DNA from 2 places in the Bradyrhizobium sp. A11 genome. Region 2 is predicted to be linked to the other one. Evidence: riboswitches for the same ligand, from Rfam matches in the RefSeq annotation. Region 2 holds a riboswitch; the other holds the start of a gene.
The links. A riboswitch is a leader RNA that binds a small molecule or an ion and turns the genes downstream of it on or off. The one in region 2 is predicted to bind cobalamin.
Positions count from the first base shown of each region.

Region 1 (8,491 bases), 810 kb from region 2:
AAAGGCGTAATGGTCGAGCGCGAGCCCGCGCGCCAGCGCCGTCTTGCCGACCTCCAGCATCACGCGGGCATCGTTGCGACGCCGGGCGAGCTCGCCCAGCGCTTCGAGCGCGGCGACGTCGGTGCTCTCCTTGGCAAAGTCCTCGGCGTAATAGAACACCAGGTCGCGCTCGCCGATGCCGTAGAGCATGTCGGCGGCGCGCACGCGCTCGTCCGCGGGCGGCGTATCGGCGGCGGCCAGGACATGCGCGGGCGCTCGCAGCTCGACGCGGTCGAGGCCGAGCTTGGCGCGCGCCAGCTGGCCGTAATAGGCGGTCGGATAGCGCGAGGCCGCCCGATAGCTCATGCGCGCATCGGCCACGGCACCCATCGCCTCGGCGGCGCGGCCGCGCCAGTAATGGGCGCGCGACAGCGCGATCGGATTGGCCGAGCCCTCGTCGACCGTGACGAAGTGCACCATCGCCGTCCTGGGATCATCGAGAAAGCGCAACGCGATCCAGCCGCACATGAAATGATAGTCGACGCGATAGACTTCCTTGTCCGGCACCGCGGCCGTGCGCACCACGTCATAGGCGGTTTTGAACTTGCCCTGGTCGAGCAGCTTGCGTGCAAGCATGCGCCGCTCGCGCCACCAGGCATCGGTGTCCTGCGCCGCCATGGTCTCGGGCGCGGCGGCCAGGATCACCTCGGCGGCATCGTCGATGCGATCGTTCTGGAGATGCCATTGGGCGCGGCATAGCACATAGCCGAGATCGCGCCGCGCTTCGCCCGGCACGTCCTCGAGATAATCCTTGGCCTTGCTGGCCTTGCCGGTTACGGCTGCGCAGGCCTTGACGATCGCGAGCGCGTCCTCGCCGAGCCGTTTCGCGGCGCGCCGCGCAGCCGCGTAGTCCTTGGCACCGAGCCGCTTGTCCATGCGGGCGCGATGATCGTCCGCGGTGAGGAGATCTCCGAACGCGTCGTAGGAATCCTGCTCGCTGCGCTCGGACAATTCGTCCGTGCGCCAGGCCTCGCGCACCAGATGCGCGGCCCGGTCGGTATCGCCTTCAGCGCGCAGCACGCGGGCGAGCGCGAACTTGCCCTTGGCGCTGATCGGCCTGTCCATGGTGAATTTGTGCACGGTGGCCGCGTCGCTCTTCTCCTGCCACAGCCGCGCCTCGGCACGGCGGCGCAGCAGCGTGCGGCTCGGCCAGTCCGGATTGGCCGCGAGGAACGCGGCGTAGCGCTTGAAATTCGCCGTGCTCTCGGAATGGCGCAGCATGAACCAGTCCGCGAGCTTCTGCCCGGCGGGATCGGCAATGCGCTCGCGCGCCGCGCTGGCATCCTCGCCCTTGCCCTTGCGCGTGAGGTCGATCACGTCCTTCAGCGCGGCGAGGTCGCCGGTCAGCGGCGGCAACGCCGGTTTGCTGGAAGGCTTGTCGATGGTCTTCGACTTGCGCTTGGCTTCGGCATGCTTGCCGTGGCGCGACTTCGCCGAGGACTTCGCCGCGGCGTGACGCTGCTTGCCGGCTTTCGCCTCATGCGTCTTCTTCGGCGTGGACGATCTGTGACTGCTTTTTGCCGCCAGCCCGGTGGGAACGAGAGCCAATGCGGCCACGGCAACGACACACGCGAGCGAGCGTAGGCACTGGTTCATTCCATGGTCCCCCTGCGAAACCACCACAAACCAAGGTCCGCGACGACATGCGCCTTGAGAATCAAGATACCGGATACGATGCCACGGCATCGTCTTGCATTCCTCACGCTGTCGCAACAATGCGGCGAAATACGGATGTGCTGCGGGAACTCCGGGAACTGAGGCGCTGGCCCCTTTAATCTTTGTTAACGATCCGGGCCTGCGCGACGGTGAGGGCGGTTCAAGGCGCCGGAAGGAACCAGATTGCGCGTGTTCCCGTAGCCGGATGGGTGTATGGAGTTCCCTCCTTCCATCCTTTTGGCCTTTGCCCGCACCTATGCCGATTTTCAACCAGTCGATCCGGCACAAGATCGTCGGCATCGCCCTCGGACTGATCGTCCTGATGCTGGTCACCTCGATCCTGTCGATGGTGATGTCGAGCCAGGTCGGCATCCTGCTGGACGAGCTGACCAATCGCTACATCCCGGCCTACAGCCATCTGGCCCGCGCCAACATCCACTCGCTGGAGCGCGCGCTGGCGCTGCGGCGGATGGTCATGACCAAGATGGAGGCGCCATCGGACGAGCAGGCCTATGCGGCGCGGCTTCGCGATTTCGAGGAATCCGACCGCAAGATCGAGGAGGGCGCCGAGGCCGCACGCAAGCTCATCAACGCGATCATCGACGACCCCAGGACCTATTCCGACAATGCCGCGCTGGGACGGATCGATATCCGCATCGAGACCGCCGTCACCGAGCTGCGCCGCGACCTGAACGAGGACCATGCGAAGCTGCTCAAGCAGGTCGATGCCAGGCAGATGACGGAGGCCCGCGGCACGCTGGAGCACATCGACGTGGTGCGCGACCAGTTCAACCGCAAGGTCGATGCGATCCGCGCCGACATGCTGACGCAGGTCTTCTTCTCGACGTCGCAGGTGATCGGCCGCCAGCATCAGGCGATCGTCGTCTCGGGCCTGGTGACGCTGCTCGCGGCTGTCGTCGGCTTCGTCTTTGCGCTGATGGTGTCCAGCGGCATCACCCGCCCGGTGCGGCTGCTGCTCGCCGGCACCCGCGAGGTCGAGGCAGGCCGCTTCGACAAGACCATCACCGTCTCCACCCAGGACGAGATCGGCGAGCTCGCCGCGGCCTTCAACCGCATGACCGAGCAGCTCCGGCACAACGAGCGCATCCGCGAGACCTTTGGCCGCTACATCGATCCCAAGGTGGTGCAGGGGCTGATCGACCGGCCGGAGGTCGCGATCGACGGCGAGCGCCGGGTCATGACCATCATGTTCTGCGACATGAGCGGCTTCACCTCGATGAGCGAGGGGATGACGCCGCGCGGCCTCGTCAAGGTGATGAACCACTATTTCACGGTGATGTCCGCACCCGTCAGGAACAATCGCGGCATCATCGACAAGTATATCGGCGATGCCATCATGTCCTATTGGGGGCCGCCCTTCATCGAGGACGACGAGCAGGCCCTCCTGGCCGGCATTGCGGCGATCGAGATGGCCGATCAGGTGCCCGCGCTCCAGCGGCAGCTGCCCGACCTGCTCGGCATCCGCGCCATGCCCGCGCCGTGCGATTTGCGGATCGGCATCGCCACCGGCGAGGTGCTGACCGGCAGCATCGGCTCCGAGCTGATGATGAGCTTCACCGTGATGGGCGATGCCGTGAACCTGGCCTCGCGGCTGGAAGCGGTCAACAAGGTCTACGGCACCCGCATCCTAATCTCGCAGGCCACCGCAGAGGCGATCGGATCGCGGCTCGAGCTGCGCGAGATCGATCGCCTGGCGGTCGCCGGCCAGAGCGCGCCGCAGCCGATCTTCGAGGTGATGGCGAGGGCGGGCGCGCTCACCGATGCGCAAGCCAGCCTGCGCACGCACTATGCCGAGGCGCTTGCCGCCTATCGTATCAGGCGCTTCGATGCGGCGCGCGCTGCATTCAACGCGGCCCTCGAAGCCGTTCCCGGTGACGGGCCCTCGCGCACGATGCTCGGCCGCATCGCGCAGCTCGAGGCGAGCCCGCCCGACGAGGCATGGGACGGTGCCTGGCGGCTCGACAGCAAATAGGCTGCCCGCACCGGAAAAATTGCTTCTGCTCGATAACGATGTTCGCCGTGACCTATTTCCCGGGCTTAGGTTGAATGTCCTTGAGGCGTTTGATGGGGACACGCCGATGCCAGAACTTCAGGACAGGCTGGAACGGTTTGAGACGCTCACCGCCGAATGCGAGCTGATCGCCAAGCTCGCCACCGATGGCAGCAAGCGCGAGTTCTATCTGAAGCTTTCGGAGCAATACCGTCAGTTGGCGGTCGACATGCGGCAGGCGATCGCGACCGAGGCTGCGGCCTGAGGCCGGCTGCAATCCGTTCTTAAGGTTTGGCGCGCATCCTGATGGCATGCGGGCGTCGCTGATAGGTGATGCCCGTGGTGGGAAGGCCGGGGTTCGTTGCAATGCAGCGTATCCCGTGAACGTGATTTGCCATGCCTGTTTGCCATGCCTGACAGGGGCATCCCATGCGCCTCGTTGCCGTGATCATCATCGCGCTCATGACGGCGGCCTGCGATCAGGAGCAGGACATCACCGGCTCGACGCCGCCCTGTCCCTTGCGGAACTACAGCTACAATCCCCGCGACATGAACCAGTGCGTCAACGCCTGCAAGGCATGCGATCGCGGCACGACCGTCACCTGCTCGACCTCCTGCACCCTCAAGGGCGCGCGCTGACGGCTGCCCCGGAGCTGCCTCGCGCAACCGGCGGTGCTTGGGCACCGGAACGATTCACTTGGGTTAATCATTGAAGAGGCGGCAGGACGTGGAGTCCGATGGAAATGGGTATGCTCGATCCCGGTCGATTTCTGGTGTCGTGCTCGCATTGCGAGGCCTGGCCGATGGCCGCCAATGTGAAGCGGTCGAGCTGGTCGGCGTCTCCGCATGAGGTCGGGTTCGTCTGCACGCGCTGCCGCCGCGAGGAAACCGCGATCGTCTCGGCCTCCGGCGAACTGACCCCGGTCAAGCGCGTCGATGTTCCGCCACGCGATGTCACGGCCGCCTGGGCCCAGGCGCAACGTCCGCGCGGACGGACCTGAGCGCCGCCCAACGGTCGATTGACACGCTGCCGGGGCGACACGTAAATGGCCGGCGACGGTTCTCCTCACGGAGATCAAAAGGGAATGTGGTGCGGGATGTCCCAATGCCGGGATCTATGCCAACGCCACGGCTGCCCCCGCAACTGTAAGCGGTGAATCTTTCGTCCTGTGCCACTGGGAATCTCGGTCCTGGGAAGGCGACGCAAGGTCACGACCCGCGAGCCAGGAGACCTGCCGTCAGCCGTGGTCACACGCGAAGATGTCGGTCGGGGAGTACAGACATTGGCTTCATCGGAGCAGTCCGCCGCTCTGCCGTGAAACCTCGTTCGCTGTGACGTGCCACTGACGTCATACCGAGGTTACAACAATGTCCCGTCTCGTTTCTGCCGCCCGGCGCCTCAGCGCCGGCCTGCTCGCGTCCGTCTCGCTCCATTCGCTCGATCTATCCTCCGCCTTCGCCCAGCAGGGGCTTGCCGAGCAATTGCCGCCGATCGAGGTGAGCAAGCCCGCCGATCAGAACCGCACGCGGGCGAGGGCGACCGGTGAGGGCGAGGCGACGCGGCCGCGACGCACCGCGAACGTTGCGCCGCCAGGCGATGGCACCGGCTCATCCGGCTCGGGCTCGGAGGCTGTCGCCGGCGGCGGCGGTATCGTCGGGGCCGCCACGACCGTGATCACGGCCGCGGATATCGCGCATTCGCCGTCGCAGGCGCTTGCCGAGATCATCGCCACGCAGGTGCCGGGAGCCCAGATCACGACGTTCTATGGCGGCCAGATCGGCGCCAAGACCAGCGTGGACCTGCGCGGCTTCGGCGCCTTTGCCACCGCCAACACGCTGGTGCTGGTCAACGGCCGGCGGCTCAACGACGTCGACATGGCGCAGGTGGACCTCTCCACCATCCCGCTCAATTCCATCGAGCGCATCGAGATCACGCGCGGCAATTCCGGCGCGGTGCTCTACGGCGACAACGCGGTCGGCGGCGTGATCAACATCGTCACCAAGACCGGCGCCGGCGGACCGCCCGTGACTGCGCGCATCGAGGCCGGCTTCGGCTCGTTCAACACCAAACTCGGCAACGTCTCGACCGCGCTCAATTCCGGGCCATGGTCGACCTCGTTCTACGGCAATGCCGTCAGGACCGACGGCTATCGCGACAACAATCGCTATTCCCAGCAAAACGGCGTCGGCAATCTCAACTACACCACGCCAGGCCTGAGCGCGTTTCTCACCGTCACCGGCGACAATCAGGAACTGCGGCTGCCGGGCGGCCGCACCGTCGATCCCTCGATCGGCCTCGACGAGCTCAGGACCAACCGCCGAGGCACCAGCACGCCGTTCAATGCCGCCAACCAGCAGGGCTTCAGCGCGACGGCCGGGTTTACCAGGACCCTGGTCAATGGCGTCGATCTCATCGTCGACGGCGGTGTGCGCGACAAGAAGCAGCAGAGTGCGTTCTTCTCCAGCCCGACGCCGGTTCCGGCCTTCTTCACCTCGACTTATGTCGAGTCCCAACTGACGAATTGGTCGATCACGCCGCGGCTCAGCGTGAAGAGCCTGCTGCTCGGCCTGCCGTCGCAGCTGCTGACCGGCATCGATTATTACGATGCGAGCTTCGAGCAGAACCGCGGCGCCGGGCAGGGGCTCGCCGCCTGGCACAATTACGACCTGAGGCAGCAGACGGTCGCAGGTTATTTCCAGCACACATTGGGCGTGCTGCCCACGACCGACGTCTCCTACGGCGTGCGGATGCAGAACGTCCGTCTTGCGGCACGCGACAATTTCGACGCGGCGGCGCCGTTCAACGCCGATATCGGTGCGCTGCCGCTGACGAACGACGAGACCCAATACGCGCTGCATCTCGGAGCCGAGCATCGTCTCAACGACGTGGTCTCGCTGTTCGCTCGCGCCGCGCGCGCGTTCCGCACGCCTGACGTCGACGAGCGCCTGTCCTCGGGGCCGTCCTTCGATCCCCTGACTTTCGCCGCGATCCCGCAAACGTTCCAGCTCAAGACCCAGACCTCGCAGGACATCGAGGGCGGTCTGCGCATCAAGGGCGGCGGTCTGCAGCTGCAGAGCAGTCTCTATCTGATGGACCTCACCAACGAGGTCCATTTCAACCCGGTCCTGTTCTACAACACCAATCTCGACCCGACTCGGCGCTACGGCTCGGAGACCAGTCTGTCCTATCGCGTCAACGACGCCCTGCTGCTGCGCTCCGGCGTGACCTATACCCGCGCGGTCTTCCGCGAAGGCGCCTGGGCCGGCAACGACGTGCCGCTGGTGTCGCGCTATACGGCGAGTGCGGGTGTCAGCTGGAACATCTGGCAGAACTACCTGGTGCTCGATGCCACCGCGCGCTTCTGGAGCGAGCGGCGCATGGACAACGACCAGGCGGGCACCCAGAAGCCGATCCCGGCCGGCGGCACGATCGACCTCAAGCTCAGCGGCCAGGTTGAGCGCTACTTCTGGTCCTTCGGCGTCAACAATTTGCTGAATGCGCTCTACTACGACTACGCCATCGCCAGCACCTTCACGGACGGCCGCTTCAGTGCCTATCCGCTGCCCGGCCGTACCTATCTGCTCAAGGCCGGCGCCACGTTCTGACTTGGACGCACAGACGCAGGAATCGCGGAAGGCGAATGGATTCACATGCTCACGGGATGACGGAGCGGGCCAGGTGACCTGTGTCGCGCCCTGTCAATCCACCCGCGTGAAAAGATTCCACTTTACCGAAATTCGGAAATGGCGTATGTGTCGCCCATCCCGGCTCATCCAGGAGGGGCGATCTCGAGGTCGTCTTGATCGCGAGCCGGGCTTGCGGTGGACGCGGCAGCGTCGGCACGAGAGGTGCGGGCAGGGCGGGTAGTCCCTGTGAGTCCGTAACCGCGTGCAGACGAACGGCGCTGCTAGGCTTCGTCTCGCTCGTAAGTTTCCGGCTTCGTCGACTGGGCCTGGGAATACTGCGGCGACATGGCGGGCCGTGTGTACGGCAAAACCGTGTGGTCCTGGCCGTCGTTGCTACGGTCAAGCTTCCGCGGAGGTGCGAGCGAGCCTAACCGGGCAGACTGCATCATCCAATTCGCGGGGCGAGGGAGGCCAGAAGGAAAGTTCGGCTCCCGGGAGAGCACGGCATAAGCCGTCCGACCACCGCGCAGGGAAGGCCGAGTGATCGGCACCACCTGTATGCTGCTGTGCGGTTCTTCTGCGTGTGCATTTTGCGCAGCGGACCGCGGGTGCGTTGTCAGCACCCGGCCTTCCCTGTGCCCTCTTGGATTTGAGGGTGGAGACGCGAGCAAAGCTCGGGCGAATTTGAGCTGCGAGGCTGCGAAGGCGTGTCCTCTTGAAGATCTCATGTCGCCGCATTGGACCGTGTCGCTCTGGGTCCCGGCTCTGCGCCGCAACGCTTGCGCGTTGCGGCTTGTCCGGGACACGGCGGAGCGATAGAGGCCGACTCACTTTGTGTCTGTTTCTGTCATTCAGCGCCACGCTGGCGCGCCTCCCGAGTTTTGAAATCAGAGGTTGTGGATCGCCTTCCTTGCGAGGTATCCAAGTATGCCGACCCGTGTCTTCCTGGTAACGAATGTGCCGTCCACGCAACACTCATTCCGGATTTAACCGTCATCGCCGGTGGTTCGCATCACCGCCGCTTTTTGGCCACACCCGAACATGAATAAAATCACTCTAAGTTTTTGAAGGGCAGCGGCGGTCCCAAGGGGCGCCGGAAAATCCCAAGGTCGATTCAAATCTTGGCTCTGATTTTTCGGGTCTGAAAGGGTCGACCGG
Region 1 is NZ_CP149509.1:3,164,585-3,173,075, forward strand. Features, by position in the region: gene WI560_RS14580 (transglycosylase SLT domain-containing protein) at 1-1,635, opposite strand, end outside; gene WI560_RS14585 (adenylate/guanylate cyclase domain-containing protein) at 1,952-3,688, shown strand; gene WI560_RS14590 (hypothetical protein) at 3,795-3,971, shown strand; gene WI560_RS14595 (hypothetical protein) at 4,136-4,345, shown strand; gene WI560_RS14600 (hypothetical protein) at 4,444-4,707, shown strand; cobalamin riboswitch at 4,747-4,961, shown strand; gene WI560_RS14605 (TonB-dependent receptor) at 5,075-7,312, shown strand.
Region 1: linked by a shared signal. The riboswitch ahead of WI560_RS14605 (TonB-dependent receptor) and the one ahead of WI560_RS10855 (TonB-dependent receptor) in region 2 are both predicted to bind cobalamin.

Region 2 (8,491 bases):
GAAATCCGATCTCGCCGATCTCAGGCGGACGATCTGCGCGGATGTGCTCACCAGCGACACGACAGCCATCGCCGAGTTCGATCTTCCCGTGCGCGATGCTGCCGAGGCGGATTACCGCAAGGGCGTGGACGACTGGCACGATGCGGTCGCCGCGACCTGGTCCGAGACGATCGCAGATCAGCTCGGAAGCGACGGCAAGGTCGCGCTGCTGATCTGGGGCGATCCTTCGCTGTATGATTCCTCGCTGCGCATCGCGCGGCGGCTCGCTCCCTTGCCCAGAATCGAGGTCGTGCCCGGCATCACGTCGATCCAGGCGCTGTGCGCGGCCCATGCGCTGCCGCTCAACGACATCGGCGAGCCGTTCCTGGTCACGACCGGGCGACGCCTGCGCGAAGGCGGCTGGCCGCAAGGCGTCGACACCGTGGTGGTGATGCTCGACGGCGGCACGGCATTCGAATCGTTGGATCCGGCAGGAATTCACATCTATTGGGGCGCCTATCTCGGCATGCCCGATCAGATCATCATGTCCGGCGCCCTCGCCGAAACCGGCCGGCGCATCGTCGCGGCACGGCAGGAAGCGCGCGCGCGGCATGGCTGGATCATGGACAGCTATATTCTCAAGCGCAGGCGTTAAGCGAGGCAGCATGCTCCCCGAATGGGTCACCCGGAACTGCCCCGCGATCTCCGCGCTTCATCGCGAGGCGGCGATCGCGCGTCAGGCGCAGCTGACGAAGCCGACCGGCGCGCTCGGCCGGCTCGAGCAGCTCGCGATCGAGCTCGCCGGTTTGCAAGCGACCGAGCAGCCGCGCGCGGCGCGCGTGCCGATCATCGTCTTCGCGGGCGACCACGGCATCGTCGCGCAGGGCGTCTCGGCCTATCCGCAACAAGTGACCATCGCGATGATGGCGAATTTTGCCTCCGGCGGTGCTGCGATCTCGGTGCTGGCGCGCGAGCTTGGCTCGCGCCTGGAGGTGGTCGATGCCGGCACGCTGGCCAGTGAGGAGATGACGGGCATCGTCACCGACAAGCCGCGCCACGGCACCCGCGATTTCAGCGTGGAGGCCGCCCTCCTGCCTGCGGAGCTGGCGTTTGCCTTCGAGGCCGGCCGGCGTGCGGTTGCGCGGGCGGAGGCCAGCCAGCCCGATCTGTTGATCTTCGGAGAGATGGGCATCGGCAACACCACGACGTCGGCGGCGATCGCGGCGAGCCTGCTCGGCATCAGCGCCGAGGAGATCGCGGGCGGCGGCACCGGCATCGATGCGGCCGGCCGGGCGCACAAGGCGCGCATGATCGATGCGGCGATTGCACGTCAGGGCGTTGCGGGCGCGGCGCCGGAGAAGATCCTGTGTGCCGTCGGCGGGCTCGAAATCGCCGCTATCTCGGGCGCGATCATCGCGGCCGCGCAGCGCCGCATCCCCGTGCTGATCGATGGCTTCATCGTTTCGGTTGCAGCGCTTGCAGCGGAGCGGCTGAACCCGTCATGTGAGCCCTATCTGCTGCCGTCGCACCAATCGGCCGAGCAGGGCCATCGCCTGGTGCTGCGCGCTTTGAACGTGCAGCCGCTGATCAGCCTCGATCTCAGGCTCGGGGAGGGATCGGGTGCCGCCATCGCGCTGCCGCTGGTGCGGTCGGCCTGCGCGCTCCACAACGGCATGGCGACCTTTGCAGAGGCCAATGTGCCTGACAGGCCTAGCTGATCCGTTGGTTCACCGAGACGACGCGCCAGCCGGCCGCGAGCCGATCGATCCGGGTCAGCGACAGCGGCTCGATCACGAAGCGCAAGGCGGCCTGCGGCGTCAGATCGAGCGCGATGCATAGCGCGGCGCGGATGGTGCCGGAATGCACGACCAGCGTGGCGGGTCCCGCTGCGATCCGCGACAGACCGAGCCGCACGCGCGCGACCTGATCCGCAAAGCTTTCGCCGCCCGGCGGCCGTCCACCGGCCGGATCGTCCCAGAACTGCGCATAGGCCGCGCCGCCGGCGGCAGCGAGCTCGTCGTGCCGATGGCCGGTCCAGTCGCCGAAATCCTGTTCGCGGAATTCGCTGACCTGCTCCGGTTCGAGCCCCAGCGCACGCGCCGTCTCGACCGTGCGCCGCGACGGGCTGGCGTAGCTCGCAGCGTCCTGTGGCAGGCGCTGCCGCAGCGCCTCCAATTGCGCGCGATCGCGGAGATCGGCCGGCGCATCGGCGGCATGGATCGTTCCTTTGACGCCATCGACCGGCGCGTGCCGTATCAGCCAGAGGAAGGTCTCGCCTTCCATGCTCTCATCTCCAAGGAAGTTGTTCGCTGTGGCAGTAACGCCGCAACTGGCACATTGACTCCGTTGTGATGGTAATCCTAGATGCTCGCGACGGTTTCCCCGAGAGGGGATGAAAAGGGAATGCGGTGCGGGGACGTTGTCCCCCAATGCCGTGGCTGCCCCCGCAACTGTGAGCGGATAGTCCTTCGTCAGACGCCACTGGGTCCTCGGTCCCGGGAAGGCGACGAAGTGGTGATGACCCGCGAGCCAGGAGACCTGCCGTCAGCCGTGGTCACACGCGAAGATGTCGGTCGGGGAGTACAGACATTCGGCTTCATCGGACGGCTGCAAGGCCAAAGGTGAGACCTCGTTCGCTGTGACGTGCCACTGACGTCATACCGAGGTTCTGTGCCGTGTCTCCTGTTTGCATCTTACGACCACGCCGCGTCCTGCTTGCCGCCGCCGCCCTCACATCCTTGGCCGTGCTCGATCTGCCCGCCGCACAGGCGCAGCAGGTTCGCGAACCGCTGCCGCCGGTCGAGGTGTCGCCGGCCCAATCCCGCAAACCGGCCAGGTCAACCGGCCGGGAGGCGCAAAGCCCGCGCCGCGCGGCGGCGCGCAGGCCTGCCGCCGCATCCACAGCGCCCAAGCCCGTCGCCCCGGCTGCGACGGCGCCGACGCCGCTCAACACCAACGCGGTGGCCGAAAGCGCCTCGCGGCTCGGCCTGACAGTGCGGCAGACGCCCGCGACCGTCGAGGTGATCTCGGCCGAGACCATGCGCGAGCAGGGCTACCGCACCGTCTCCGACGTCGCCCAGGGCGCCGTCGGCGTCACCTCCGGCGACAATCCCGCGGAGCCTTCCGCCTTCTCGATGCGCGGCTTCACCAACAGCCAGATCAACACGCTCTACAACGGCATCAAGATCGGCCCGCAGAACATGACCTCGCGGATCATGGACACCGCCAATCTGGAGGCCGTTGAATTCCTGAAAGGCCCGGCCTCGCTGATCTCGGGCGAGGGCGCAGCCGGCGGCGCGATCAATTTCGTCACCAGGCAGCCGCACACCGGACCGATCCGGAACGAAGCCGACTTCTCCTGGGATTCCCTGAACTCGTTCCGCGCGCATTATGGCTCGGGCGGCAGCACCAACGTTCAGGGCCTCGACTACCGCTTCGACGTCAGCCGCGCCACGCTCAACGGCTTTGCCGACGACACCAACACCAGGATGCTGGATGTGTCCGGACAGCTCAACTACCGCGTCTCCGACAGCCTCAAGGTCTGGGGTGCGATCGAGTACCGCGAGGATCGTGGCAAGGCCTATTGGGGCGCGCCGCTGGTGCCGATCGCTTATAGCGGCTCGCATGCGACGAGCGAGATCGTTTCGGGCAATTACGTCTCGAACTACAACAAGACCAATCTCGGCGCGGTCACCATCGACGACCGCACCTTCAACACCAACTACAACGTCCTCGACAACCGCAATGTCGCGCAGGAAGTCTGGTTGCGCGGTGGCTTCGAGCTGAAGCTCGCGCCCGATCTCACGCTGAAAAGCCAGGCCTATGGCTATGGAGCGGAACGCAGCTGGTTCAACAACGAGGTCGAGGCGTTCAATTCGGCAACGAACCTGGTCGATCGCGAGCGCTTCTACGTCGCACACAGCCAGCGTCTCGTCGGCAACATCACCGACCTGATCTGGGACACTGACATCGCAGGCTTCGACAATCGGCTGGTCACGACATTGTCGTCGAGCTATCTCGATTTCGTCAGGCCGGGCGCGGCAAACTTCCCCGGCGATTCCGTCTCGCTGGTCGATCCCAACCGCGGCTTCTACGGCTTGCTGACGACGCAGCAACAGACGGCGCGGATCGACAACGAAGCTCTGTCGTTCGAGGACCGGCTGAAGCTGACGCATAACTTCGCGCTGATTGGCGGCCTGCGCCTCGAGCATATCGGGCTCGATCGCAACTCGACCGACTCCGCCGGGGTCGTGAAAGCGGGCTTCCCGTACACCAAGGACTGGGCGCCTGTGACAGGACGCGTCGGCTACACCTGGGAGGCCGTGCCCGGACTGACTTTCTTCAGCCAGTACGCCACCGGCGCTGACGTGTCGGCCAACAACATCTTCCTGCTCTCGCCGACCCAGCCATTGGACCTCACCACCGCGCGCACCTATGAGACCGGCGTCAAACATCTGTTCTGGGACAACAGGGCGGAGTGGTCGTTCTCGGCCTACGACATCGTGCGCAAGAACGTCTATGCCGCGGCCGGCGGGCAGGCGCTCAACATCGCCGGGCGGCAGGAGTCCAAGGGCGTCGAGCTTGCGGCGTCGTTGCGTCCGATCGAGCCGCTGCGGCTCTGGGGCAACATCGCCTATGTCGATGCGCGCTATGCCGACTATAATTTCGCCGGCGGCTCGTTCTCCGGCAACACGCCGCCGAACGTCCCGCGGATCGTCGCCAATGCCGGCGCCTCCTGGCGTTTCTTCACGCCCTGGCCGGTGGAGCTCGGCATCACCGGCCGCCATGTCGGCGACCGCTACAACACCGATGCCAATGTCGTGACGATGAAGGCCTACACCGTCGCCGACGTCTATGCCTTCGTCGACATCCCCAAGACGGTGTTTGGTGCGGTCGACCAGGCCCGCCTGACCTTCCGCGTCCGCAACATCACCGACAGGCGCTATGCGATCTGGGGCGATCCGTTCTATCCCGACCAGATCCTGCTCGGCGCACCGCGCACCTACGAGCTCTCGGCGGCGTTCAAATGGTAGGACGCTGACCGCATGATGGGCGCGGTCGTCCTGTTGCATCGCTGGCTTGGAATCGCGTTCTGCCTGCTGTTCGCGATGTGGTTTTCGACCGGCATCGTGATGCACTTCGTTCCGTTTCCGTCGTTGACGGAAGCGGAGCGCTTTGCCGGCCTCGCGCCGGTGCAGCATGCGGAGACGAGGATCTCGGTCGCCGACGCCGTCGCCGCGAGCGGAATCATCGATGCCACGCGCGTGCGGTTGGTCGAGCGGCGCGGCGGATCGGTCTATATCGTGTCGGGCCCATCGCGCGTCCGTGCGGTTCGTGCCGCCGACGGGCAGGATGCAGCTTTGATCTCCGCCGATCTCGTGCTCGCCATCGCGCAGGATCACGCCCGCCGCCGCGGGCTCGATGCCGCGCGGGCCGGGATCGTGGCACTGGCGGATTACGATCAGTGGAGCGTGCCGAACGGCCTCGACCGCCATCGACCCTTGTTTCACATCGCGCTCGGCGATGCCGCGGGAACGGAGATCTATGTCTCGTCGCGCACCGGCGAGGTCGTCCTCGATACGACGCGAGGCGAGCGCGGCTGGAATTGGGCCGGCGCTGTGCTGCACTGGATCTACCCCACGGTTCTGCGGAGCAATTGGTCGCTATGGGACCGCGTCGTCTGGACGCTGTCGCTGCTGGCCTTGCTCGCGGCTGCGCTGGGCGCGGTGCTCGGGATGGTACGGATCAGGATGCGAGATCGCCGGATCTCGACACCCTACCGCGGCTGGCATGCGCTGCATCACCTCGTTGGCCTTGCAGCAACGGTCTTCGTGTTGACCTGGATCTTCAGCGGCTGGCTTTCGATGGATCACGGCCGGCTGTTCTCGCGCGGGGAGCTGAGCCCCACCGAGGCCGGCGTGATGAACGCGGCCCCGGGCTGGACGGCGGCTCCGTCATTCGATCGACAGCCGATAGCGTCGTCGGTCCGCGAGGTTGAATGGTTCGCCTTTGGCGGCCAACTTTATCGCCGCGATCGCTCTGCCCTCGGCGTCCAGACCTTGGCCATGGCAGGGGATGCCTCCCGCGCGGAATTTCTGACTGCGCGCGAGGTCGGAGGGCTCGCGGCGCGACTTGCTACTGGATGCGGTACGCTGTCGGTCCTTGCCGGAAACGACGACTATCCCGCGCGATCGGCCGTCGCCGGAGCCCCCGTCTATCGCGTCCGCTGCGGCGATCTCTGGTTCGACATCGACGGTGCCGGCGGCCAGGTGCTGCAACGGCTGGATGCCTCGCGGCGCGCCTATCGCTGGTTCTACAGCGCGCTCCACACCCTCGATTTTCCGGTTCTGATGACGCATCCGTTTCTGCGCGATGTTCTCATCGTCGGGTTCTGTGCGCTGGGTTTGGTGTTCTCCCTGACCGGCGTCGTGATCGGCTGGCGGCGCTTGCGGCTCTCTCTGATGACCTGACCCACGCGAACCAGCCGCGATCTCGACGTGCTGCGCATGCCGGGGTGGCCCAGATCGCAATGAGATCCTGCTGGCGAAGGGCCAGTTAGTGGCATACCATTTGCTTGCCAATGAGCTCTGGTTTCACCTGCCTTTGGCCAACGATGGCCGGCAATCACGGCATTACTGGGAGGACTTCATGGATCGCAGGACCGTATTGAAGGGACTGGCTGGCGCGGGCGGTCTGGCATTGACCGGCCTCTCGGCTCCGGCCATCGCGCAGGGCGCATCGGTCCGCACGCTGCGCTTCGTGCCCCAGGCCAATCTCGCCAATTTCGATCCGATCTGGGGCACGCAATATGTCGTGCGTAATGCCGCCGCGCTGGTCTGGGACACGCTTTACGGCATCGATTCCTCGCTCCAGCCGCAGCGCCAGATGGTCGAGTCCGAGGAGACGTCCGACGACGGCAGGATCTGGACGTTCCGCTTGCGCCCCGGTCTCAAGTTCCATGACGGCGAGCCGGTGCTGGCCAAGGACGTGGTCGCGAGCCTGTCGCGCTGGGCGGCGCGCGATCCGATGGGCCTGATGATCATCGCGATCCAGCAGGAGCTGACGGCCGTCGACGACCGCACCTTCAAATGGGTCTTGAAGCAGCCCTTCCCGAAAATGCTCTATGCGCTGGCCAAGAACAACGCGCCGTGCTCCTTCATCATGCCCGAGCGCATTGCCAAGACCGACCCCTTCAAGCAGATCACAGAATATGTCGGCTCGGGTCCCATGAAGTTCGCCAAGGGCGAATGGGTGCCGGGCGCCAAGGCCGTGTTCGAGAAGTTCGCCGATTACGTGCCGCGCCAGGAGAAGGCATCCTGGCTCGCCGGTGGCAAGCAGATGATGGTCGATCGCGTGGAGTGGATCGTGATGCCGGATCCGGCCACCGCCGCGGCCGCCCTGCAGAACGGCGAGGTCGATTGGTGGGAGAACCCGATCGCCGATCTCGTGCCCGTGCTTAAGAAGAACAAGAACATCAGCGTCGATATCGGCGATCCCCTCGGCAATATCGGTTCGTTCCGCATGAACCATCTGTTCGCGCCGTTCAACGATGTGCGCGCGCGGCGCGCTGTGCTGATGGCGATGAACCAGGAAGACTACATGCGCGCGATCGTCGGCGACGATAACGCGCTGTGGAAGCCGCTGCCCGGCTTCTTCACGCCTGACACGCCTGTTTACAACGAGCTGGGCGGCGAGATCCTCAAGGGCAAGCGCGATCTCGACGCCGCCAAGAAGCTGCTCGCCGAGAGCGGCTATTCCGGCCAGCCGGTGACGTGCCTGGTCGCGCAGGACCAGCCGATCACGAAGGCGCAAGGCGACGTCACGGCCGACCTCCTCAAGAAGCTCGGCATGAATGTCGACTTCGTCGCGACCGATTGGGGCACGGTCGGCTCCCGCCGTGCGGCGAAGACGCCGCCGGGGCAGGGCGGCTGGAACATGTTCCACAGCTGGCACGCAGGCGCCGACTGCATCACGCCCGCCGCCTACACGGCCATCCGCGCCAACGGCGACAAGGCCTGGTTCGGCTGGCCCAACAGCCCGAACACCGAGAAGGAGATCACGGGCTGGTTCGAGGCCAAGAATGTCGAGGAGGAAAAGGCCGCGATCGGCAAGGTCAACAAGGCGGCACTCGAGGATGTCGTCTACGCGCCGACCGGCTTCTTCCTGACCTATACGGCATGGCGCAAGAACGTCTCCGGCATCACCAAGGGACCGCTGCCGTTCTTCTGGGGCGTGTCGAAATCCGCATGATGCTGCGCTGAAGCCAGATGCTCTCCTACATCCTCCGTCGCATCGTCGCGACCCTGCCGGTCATGGCGATCGTCGCGCTGTTCGTGTTCAGCCTGCTCTACATCGCGCCGGGTGACCCCGCCGTGGTGATCGCGGGCGACCAGGCAAGTCCGGAGGATGTGGAGCGCATCCGCCAGAGCCTCGGTCTGGACCGGCCGTTCCTGATCCAGTTCGGAAGCTGGGTCTGGCGCATCCTGCACGGCGACCTCGGCACCTCGATCTT
Region 2 is NZ_CP149509.1:2,357,580-2,366,070, forward strand. Features, by position in the region: gene cobF (precorrin-6A synthase (deacetylating)) at 1-634, shown strand, start outside; gene cobT (nicotinate-nucleotide--dimethylbenzimidazole phosphoribosyltransferase) at 645-1,697, shown strand; gene WI560_RS10850 (histidine phosphatase family protein) at 1,690-2,262, opposite strand; cobalamin riboswitch at 2,337-2,540, shown strand; gene WI560_RS10855 (TonB-dependent receptor) at 2,655-5,012, shown strand; gene WI560_RS10860 (PepSY domain-containing protein) at 5,025-6,449, shown strand; gene WI560_RS10865 (ABC transporter substrate-binding protein) at 6,628-8,229, shown strand; gene WI560_RS10870 (ABC transporter permease) at 8,247-8,491, shown strand, end outside.